Regions from separate parts of the Cupriavidus sp. 207A1 genome, predicted to be linked through region 2. Evidence: riboswitches for the same ligand, from Rfam matches in the RefSeq annotation. Region 2 holds a riboswitch; the other holds the start of a gene.
What was found. A riboswitch is a leader RNA that binds a small molecule or an ion and turns the genes downstream of it on or off. The one in region 2 is predicted to bind glycine.
Positions count from the first base shown of each region.

Region 1 (4,444 bases), on a different contig from region 2:
CCTTGCCGGTGAAATCGCGCTCGCTCTGCAGGTCGACGGTCCACGCCAGGCCCGCGTCCAGCGGCGAGACCTTGATGTCCATGTCCTGGCCGTACAAATTCATGCCGGCTTCCAGGCGCAGCGTGTCGCGTGTGCCCAGGCCGGCCGGGCGCACGCCCGCGGCATTCAGTTTTTCCCACAGGCCGGCGACGCTTGCGGCCGGCACCACCAGCTCGAAGCCGTCCACGCCGGTGTAGCCGGTGCGCGCCACCATCACTTCGCCGAGGGCGGGATCCTGCACGACCACGGCATTGAACGGCTTGAGTGCGTCGGAAGGCTGGGTCGACGGGAAGGTGCTCCACACCTTGGCGCGGGCGTTGGGTCCCTGCACCGCGACGATCGCCAGCGGCTGCACGCCCTCGGGCGCGACGTCCGTGCGGCGCGGGGTGATGGTCACGCCGCTGCCGGTGGCGTCGTTGCGGGCGCGGATCCAGTCGATATCGCCGACCGCGGTGCCGGCGTTGACCACCAGGCGGAAACGGTCCTCGGCGAAGAAATAGACGATCAGGTCGTCGATGACGCCGCCGTTCTCGTCCAGCATGCAGGAATAGAGCGCCTTGCCGGGGGACTGCAGCTTGTCGACGTTGTTGGCCAGCAGGCCGCGCAGGAAGCTGCGGGTATTGGCGCCGGCGAGATCGACCACGCACATGTGCGAGACGTCGAACATGCCGGCATCGTTGCGCACGGCATGGTGCTCCTCGATCTGCGAGCCGTAGTTGACCGGCATGTCCCAGCCGCCGAAGTCGACCATGCGGGCGCCGAGGGCGCGGTGGATAGCGTTGAGGGGCGTGGCCTGGAGCGTCATGGAATCCTCGGGGGCAGTCTCGGTTGGCGAAAACAAAAAAGGGCCATCCGCCGCAACGATCGCTACGCCAATATGGCGAGCAATCCGCTGCGGCGGATGACCCCTCTGTCCTCGATACCTGAGAGATTACGAGGCGGATCCCGTGGACCCAATCCTCGCGCGCCCCTTCGGTGGGCACGCTCGCCACGAATGACGGGTGCCGCTCTCCAGAGTGCGGCATGCATCGTGTGCATGTTGCATGCCGATCCGACCGGTCCGTGGTGCCTGAGAGTTTTCGGGTGATACCCCTTCGGCGGCGCAGGCGATGCGCGCTCTCCCGGTTGGATGCGCGCAATGTACGGGAGGCCCCGGCCTTTGTCAAACCACGGCAAGGGCCCGTACCCGCCGCTGCGCGCCGGGGCTGCTTACTTCTTCTTGTCGTCGGTGACAACGTTGCCGATGACGCCGCCCACGGCCGCGCCGCCCAGCGTACCCAGCGCGCTGCCGTCGGTCAGGACGGCGCCGCCGACCGCGCCGGCACCGGCGCCGATGGCGGTGTTACGTTGTTTCGGGGTCATGTCCGCGCAACCGGCAAAAGCCGCGACCGTCATGCCGATCAGGGTCACCTTGGTCAAAGTTTGCAGGGTTTTCATTGTTGGCTCCGATGTGATGATTCGTGCATGCCCGAGCGATCCGGCGGACCGGGGGACACACTGATTAGAGTGTCGCGTTATGTCATTGGCTCCGGTCTTTACGAAGTGTTACGCCAGTGACACGGCCTGGCCCACCCTCGCGGCTTGCGCTGACTGACCCGCCGCGGCGAGCGTGTTAACATCGGCAGCTTTGCCGCAGGCCCGGGTGACGGGATGCCGGCAAATCCGCTCTTTCCCGCGATTCCGCTGCCGCCCCCGACACCTGCCCGCATGACCCATGGCCTGAACCCCGCCCAATCCGAAGCCGTCCGCTACCTGGACGGGCCTTGCCTGGTGCTGGCCGGCGCGGGCTCCGGCAAGACCCGGGTGATCACGCAGAAGATCGCGCATCTGATCGAGGACAAGGGCTTCGAGCCGCGCCATATCGCCGCCGTCACATTTACCAACAAGGCGGCCAAGGAGATGCAGGAGCGCATCGCCAAGCTGATGGAGGGCAAGACCACGCGCGAGGGCAAGCGCATTCCGCTCAAGCAGCTGACGGTCTGCACCTTCCACTCGCTGGGCGTGCAGATCCTGCGCATGGAAGCCGAGCACGTGGGCCTGAAGCCGCAGTTCTCGATCATGGATTCGGACGACTGCTTCGGCCTGATCCAGGAGCAACTGGGCACCACCGACAAGAAGCTGATCCGCGGCGTGCAGAGCACGATCTCGCTGTGGAAGAACGGCATGGTCGACCCCGAGGCCGCGATCGCGCAGGCTGCCAATGCCGACGAGCACCAGGCCGCGCTGGTCTACCGCAACTACGTCGCCACGCTGAACGCCTACCAGGCGGTGGATTTCGACGACCTGATCCGCCTGCCGGCCGAACTGTTCGCGCGCAACGAGGCGGTACAGCTGAAGTGGCAGAACCGGCTGCGCTACTTCCTGGTCGACGAGTACCAGGACACCAACGCCTGCCAGTACCAGCTGCTCAAGCTGCTGGCGGGTGGCTCGCACCTGCGCGCGCCGGCCTTCACCGCGGTGGGCGACGACGACCAGGCCATCTACGGCTGGCGCGGCGCCACGCTGGATAACCTGCGGGGCCTGCAGACCGACTTCCCCAACCTGAAGGTGATCAAGCTGGAGCAGAACTACCGCTCCACCGTGCGCATCCTGGAAGCGGCCAACGCGGTCATCGCCAACAATCCCAAGCTGTTCGACAAGAAGCTGTGGAGCGAGCACGGCATGGGCGATCCCATCGCCATCCACCCGATGAACGACGAGGAGCACGAGGCCGAGTCGGTGGTGTTCCGCCTGTCGGCGCACAAGTTCGAGCGCCGCGCGCAGTTCCGCGACTACGCCATCCTTTACCGTGGCAACCACCAGGCGCGGCTGTTCGAGCAGATCCTGCGGCGCGAGCGCATTCCCTATGTGCTGTCGGGTGGCCAGAGCTTCTTCGACAAGGCCGAGATCAAGGACATCTGCGCCTACCTGCGCCTGATCGCCAATCCCGACGACGATCCCGCCTTTATCCGCGCCATCACCACGCCGCGCCGCGGCGTCGGCAACACTACGCTCGAAGTGCTGGGCACGTTTGCCGGGCAGGCCAAGGTGTCGTTGTTCGAGGCGGCGATGATGGGCGGCATCGAGGGCAAGCTGCAGCCGCGCCAGCTGGAGCCGCTGCGCGTGTTCTGCGAATCGATGGTGCGGCTGGCCGACCGCGCGGCGAAGGACCCGGCTACTGAAGTGCTCGACGACCTGATGGCCGGCATCCACTACGAGGCTTACCTGTACGACAGCTTCGACGAGCGGCAGGCGCAGTCGCGCTGGACCAACACGCTGGAGTTCCTCGAATGGCTCAAGCGCAAGGGCACCAAGCCGGAAGCGGTCGAGGGCGAGGAAGCCACTGGCTACGACAACGCCGACGGCTTCGGCAGCGAAGGCAAGAACCTGCTTGAGCTGACGCAGACCGTGGCGCTGATGAGCATGCTCGAAGGGCGCGAGGAAGATCCCGACGCGGTGCGGCTGTCGACGCTGCACGCCTCCAAGGGGCTGGAATATCCGCATGTGTTCCTGGTCGGCGTGGAAGAGGGCATCCTGCCCCACTGCCGCGAAGACGACGACATGACCGACGAGAAGATCGAGGAAGAGCGCCGGCTGATGTATGTCGGCATCACGCGCGCGCAGCGCAGCCTGCAGATCAGCTGGTGCAAGAAGCGCAAGCGTGCGCGCGAGACCTATTCGTGCCAGCCGTCGCGCTTTATCGGCGAGATGAAGCTGGAAGAAGCGCCGGCGCCCAAGGACGACACCCCGGCGATGAGCCCCAAGGACCGGCTCGGCGCGCTCAAGGCGCTGCTGGGCAATGGGGGCAAGGCGGTCGCCGGCTGAGCGGTCACGGCGCCCGCGCAGCTTCTACCGCGCGCCCGACACCGCCAGCGTGACGTACTGCGAGCCGCGCTGCCCGCGCGTGAAGTCCAGCGTGAAGTCGCCGACATCGACGCGCCCCTGCAGCGCCCGCCGCAACTCCGCCGTGCCGCCGGAGCGCACACCCTGCAGCGAACGTGCGAGCCAGGCGGCACCGATATAGCCGGCCAGCGTCGCCGGCGACGGCGGCTCGTCCAGGTACTGCTTCATGCGCGCCACGTGCTCCTTCACCACCCGCAACGTGGCCTGCTGCGGCCCCGGCGCGACCTGGGTCAGCACCATCCCGCCGGCGTAGCCGCGGCCCAGGATCTCGCGCGCGGCATTGGCGCTGACCGCGGACAGGCCCACCAGGAAGCCGTACCACCCCTGCGCCGCCAGCGCCCGGCCCAGTTCGGCATAGGCCAGCGTGTCGCCGGCGACGATCACCGCGCCCGGGCGTGTTGCCGCAATGCGCCGTGCCGCGGCGTCGCCGCTGCCTTCCAGCAGCACCGCGCGGGTGCCGGTCTGCGCCTCCAGCCGGGCCAGGGACGACACCGCGAAATCCGGCGCCACGGCCAGCGCGATG
Region 1 covers NZ_JBYOJO010000016.1:55,417-59,860, forward strand. The annotation lists gene gcvT (glycine cleavage system aminomethyltransferase GcvT) at 1-844, opposite strand, end outside; glycine riboswitch at 940-1,064, opposite strand; glycine riboswitch at 1,086-1,173, opposite strand; gene AC3FMM_RS25280 (YMGG-like glycine zipper-containing protein) at 1,249-1,476, opposite strand; gene AC3FMM_RS25285 (UvrD-helicase domain-containing protein) at 1,747-3,843, shown strand; gene AC3FMM_RS25290 (ABC transporter substrate-binding protein) at 3,868-4,444, opposite strand, start outside.
Region 1: another riboswitch for glycine. It lies ahead of gcvT (glycine cleavage system aminomethyltransferase GcvT); the one in region 2 lies ahead of AC3FMM_RS01285 (D-amino acid dehydrogenase).

Region 2 (4,444 bases):
GAGCCGGCTTGGTTCGTGCGAACACACAGGCGTTGCCCGCTACAAGCGCAACGCCTGTCCACCTTATACATCCGGGCTTTCCACACCCGATCATCGGTGGTCCGATGACGCCACCAGTATTTCCTGTCGGTACCGGGGAATCGATGAGAGATGTCGCATTTCCAGGGGCGCGCGAAGTTTGAATCCGGGCAACGGATTCAGAAATCGCTGACTCTTGAAAATGCGCTTGCGTGCTAAGCCCTTTGCCTCCGCCGCCTCACGCCCGCACCGGCGCCAAAACCGCGCCAGGCACCATCGCCGGCGCACTCCCCATTGCCTGGTCCACAACCCCCGCCACCATCTCCGCCGTCACCGCCGACAAGGTCCACCCCAAATGCCCATGGCCGGTGTTGTAGAAGATGCAGGCGGAGCGGCCGCGGCCCACGCGCGGCAGCATGTCGGGCAGCATCGGCCGCAGCCCGGCCCATGGCACCACGCTGCGCGTGCTGACGCCGGGGAAGCACTGCTGCACCCAGTCCACCAGCGGGCGGATGCGGTCGGCGCGGATATCGCGGTTGGTGCCGTTGAACTCGGCGGTGCCGGCGACGCGGAAGCGGTCGTCGCCGAGGCGGCTGGTGACCAGCTTGGTTTCGTCGTCGAGCAGGCTGACCGTCGGCGCAGCGGTGCGGCTGGCTTCGTCGGTCAGGTTGACCGTGATCGAATAGCCCTTGACCGGATAGATGTTGACGCGGTCGCCCAGCCCTGCCGCCAGGGCGCGGCTGGCGGTGCCTGCGCAGATCACGGCACCGTCGAAGGTAGAGCTGGCGCTGTCCGCGCCGTCCTGCACGGTGACGGTGGCATGCCGTCCGTCCGTCTTCACCGCGCGCACGTCCTGGCCGTACCGGCAGCGCACGCCCAGGCGGGCAGCGGCGGCGGCCAGGCCGCTGGTGAACTTGTGGATGTCGCCGGTCGAATCGCTTTCGGTGAAGTAGCCGCCGTAGTAGGAACCCGCCAGCGTCGGCTCGATCGCGCGCATCTCCTGCGGCGTCACCGCGCCGCTCGAGCCCGCCTTGCGCCAGCAGCGCGGAGACGCGGCCGGCATGCTCGAAGCCGGCTTTGTCACGGTAGATATGGAGAATGCCTTCCTTCTTCAGGTCGAAATCGATGCCTTCCTGCGCCGCCCAGGCAAACAGGTGCTCGCGCGCGGCGATGGCCAGGCGCGCGGTCTCGATGGTGTTGCGGCGGTAGTGGGGAATCGACGCGATGAACTCGGCGAACCACGACAGCTTGTGCCAGCTGGGCCGGGGATTGACCAGCAGCGGCGCATCCTTGCGCAGCATCCACTTCATCCCCTTGACGATGGTGGACCAGTGGGTCCAGACCTCGGCGTTGGATGCGGAGAGCTGCCCGCCGTTGGCGAACGAGGTTTCCATGGCGGCATAGCGATGCCGTTCGAACAGCGTGACGGAGAATCCGCGCCGCGCCAGCGCGTAGGCGGTGGTGATACCGGTGATGCCACCGCCGATGACAGCGATTGTCTTCATGATCTGCAGGATCCAGGAACGTCGAAGGGTGGGAGTCCGCACGCGACATGCGTGTAGGACGCCCCCTCTGTTCTGGACCTGAGAGATTCACGACGCCTTGCCGCGGGGGCGGGCGCGCTTGCTCCTTCGGTATGCCGGGCGGACGATGGCGTCCGGCATTCTTCAGAGTGCACTGACGGGTGATGCCGGTCCTTTTGCCTGAGAGTTTCCGGGGCGGTTGCTCCTTCGGCGCCGTGCGCGGCGGGCGCCGCGACAGTCTCTCCCTGCATCACGCTGGCTTGACGCCAGTCGGGGCAATGTAGTGACAAGGCCCCGTATTGGATATGCGGGTTAACACGGATACATGCGGATATGGCTGCGCTGGCCGCGTCGCTATGTCGCATCGGCCGATGGCTTCCGGCCCCATAAAATGTCAGCGCTCGCTATCGGGGACCGCTCGCTATTGGGGACGTCCGGGAGGAGCGCCTGATGCTGCGCAGGCGCGGCGAGCCCACAACGACGACAACAAGGCATTCAGTGAAGAAACACCGCATTGCACTGGCCGTTTCGGCAGTGCTGATGGGCCCCGCCGTGGCCGCCGCCCAAGGGGTGGAGGCAGGCGTGGAGGCGCCCGCGCCGCTGCAGGAGGTGGTGGTATCGGCCCGCCCCGAACGCGGCGAGACGCCGGCGATCCCGCCCAACACGCCGGCGTCGGCGTATGGCATCAGCAGCACGCGCATGGCCGACTTCAACGTGGTCAATACCGAGGACGCGCTCAAGTACGCGCCCAACCTCGCCGTGCGCAAGCGCTTTATCGGCGATATGAATTCGATCATCTCGGTGCGCAGCACCAGTTCGCGCCAGTCGGCACGCGGGCTGGTCTATGCGGACGGGCTGCTGCTGTCCAACCTGCTGGGCTCGGACTTCAGCTTCCCGCCGCGCTGGTCGCTGGTCAATGCCGCCGAGATCGAGCGCATGGACGTGCTGTACGGCCCGTATTCGGCGCTGTATCCCGGCAATTCGCTGGGCGCGACGGTGCTGATCACCACGCGCACGCCGGAGAAGTTCGAGGGCGATGCCAGCGTGCAGCTGTTCACGCAGCGCTTCGGCCTGTACGGCACCCACGATAACTTCAACGGCGTGCATGCCAACGCCTATGTGGGCGACCGCGTCGGCGCGTTCTCGTGGCTGGTCAGCGTGGACCGGCAGGACAGCAAGAGCCAGCCGCTGAGCTTCTACACCGCGTCGCGCTCGACGCGGCCCGCGGGCGCGGCGGACACGCCGGTTTCCGGGGCCTTTTTCGACCAGGACCAGAGCGGGCGCGACCGCGTGGTGATGGGCGTGAACAGCGAGGGCGTTACGCACACGGTGCAGGACCAGCTCAAGCTCAAGCTCGGCTACGACATCACCAGCACGCTGCAGGCGCAGTTCACCGCTGCCTACTGGCAGCAGGACCGCTCCAACGCCACCGGCAGCTACTTGCGCGACGCCAGCGGCAACGTGGTGTCCAGCGGCCCGGTGAATATCGGCGGCTCCCAGTACGTGATTCCGGCCAATGCCTTTGCGCCCGGCAATGGCGAGGACGCGCGCTGGCTCTACGGGCTGTCGCTGCGCACGCGCAACCAGACGGGGTGGAATTTTTCCGGGGTGGCGTCGCTGTTCGACGTCAGCAAGGACGTGAGCCGCAGCGCCAACGCCGTCGGCAACGGACCGGGCACGGTGACTTATGGCGACGGCACCGGCTGGCGCACGCTCGACCTGAAGGCCGACTACCGCCCCGAGCGCCTGCAGGGCGGGCACTGGGTCACCTTCGGCTACCACTATGACAACTACCGGCTGAGCAACACCACCTACAACACCTCGGACTGGCGCGCGGCCACCATCACCGCGTTCAACAATGCCTTTACCGGCAAGACCGAGACCCAGGCGCTCTACGCGCAGGACGCCTGGTACTTTGCCGAGGACTGGAAGCTGATTCCCGGCGTGCGCTACGAGCACTGGCGCGCCTATGACGGCAGCCGCAGCCAGCCTGGCGTGGATATCGGCTATCCGGTGCGCAGCGAATCCAACTGGTCGCCCAAGCTGGCGCTGGAGAAGGCGTTCGGGCAGGACTGGCTGGGCCGGCTGTCGCTGGGCCAGGCCTATCGCTACCCGACCGTCAGCGAGCTGTTCCAGGGCCGCATCACCGGCACCGCGCTGATCAACAACGATCCCAACCTGCGGCCGGAACGATCGTTCTCGAAGGACCTGACCTTCGAGCGCACGGTGGAGGCGTCGAATTTCCGGGTCTCGCTGTACGAGGACGATATCCGCGAGGCGCTGGTCAGCCAGACCAACACCACGGTGTTCCCCACCGTCACCAGCTTCCAGAATGTCGACCGGGTGCGCACGCGCGGCATCGAGCTGGCCTACGACGGGCGCGACGTGCTGGTGAGCGGCTTCGACCTCTCGGCCAGCGGCGCCTACAACCATTCGAAGACGCTGGAGAACGCCAACAACCCGGCCTCGGTGGGCAAGTATTTCTATCGCATCCCGAAGTGGCGCGCCAACCTGGTGGGCACCTATCGCTTCACGCCGGCGTGGGCCGGCACGCTGGCGATGACCTATTCGGGCCGGCAGTACAATACGCTCGACAATTCGGACCACAACCCCGACACCTTCGGCGGCACCAGCAGCTTCCTGACCTTCGACGTCAAGGTGACGTACAAGCCCGCGCGCAATGTGCGGCTCGGGCTTGGCATCGACAACCTCACCGACCAGCGCTATTACGTCTACCACCCGTATCCGGGCCGGACGTTCTACGCCGAGGCGAAACTTTCCTTCTGAGCACGTGAACACGCTGACCTCCACCATGCCAGGCGCCCGCCGCGCTTTCCGCCTGATCGCTGCGGGACTGGTGGCCTGCGCCACGCTGGCGTCGGCCACCGCGGCCGCGCAGGCGC
Region 2 covers NZ_JBYOJO010000001.1:277,990-282,433, forward strand. The annotation lists partial or broken gene AC3FMM_RS01285 (D-amino acid dehydrogenase) at 257-1,523, opposite strand; glycine riboswitch at 1,581-1,699, opposite strand; glycine riboswitch at 1,700-1,798, opposite strand; gene AC3FMM_RS01290 (TonB-dependent receptor) at 2,040-4,328, shown strand; gene AC3FMM_RS01295 (sialidase family protein) at 4,354-4,444, shown strand, end outside.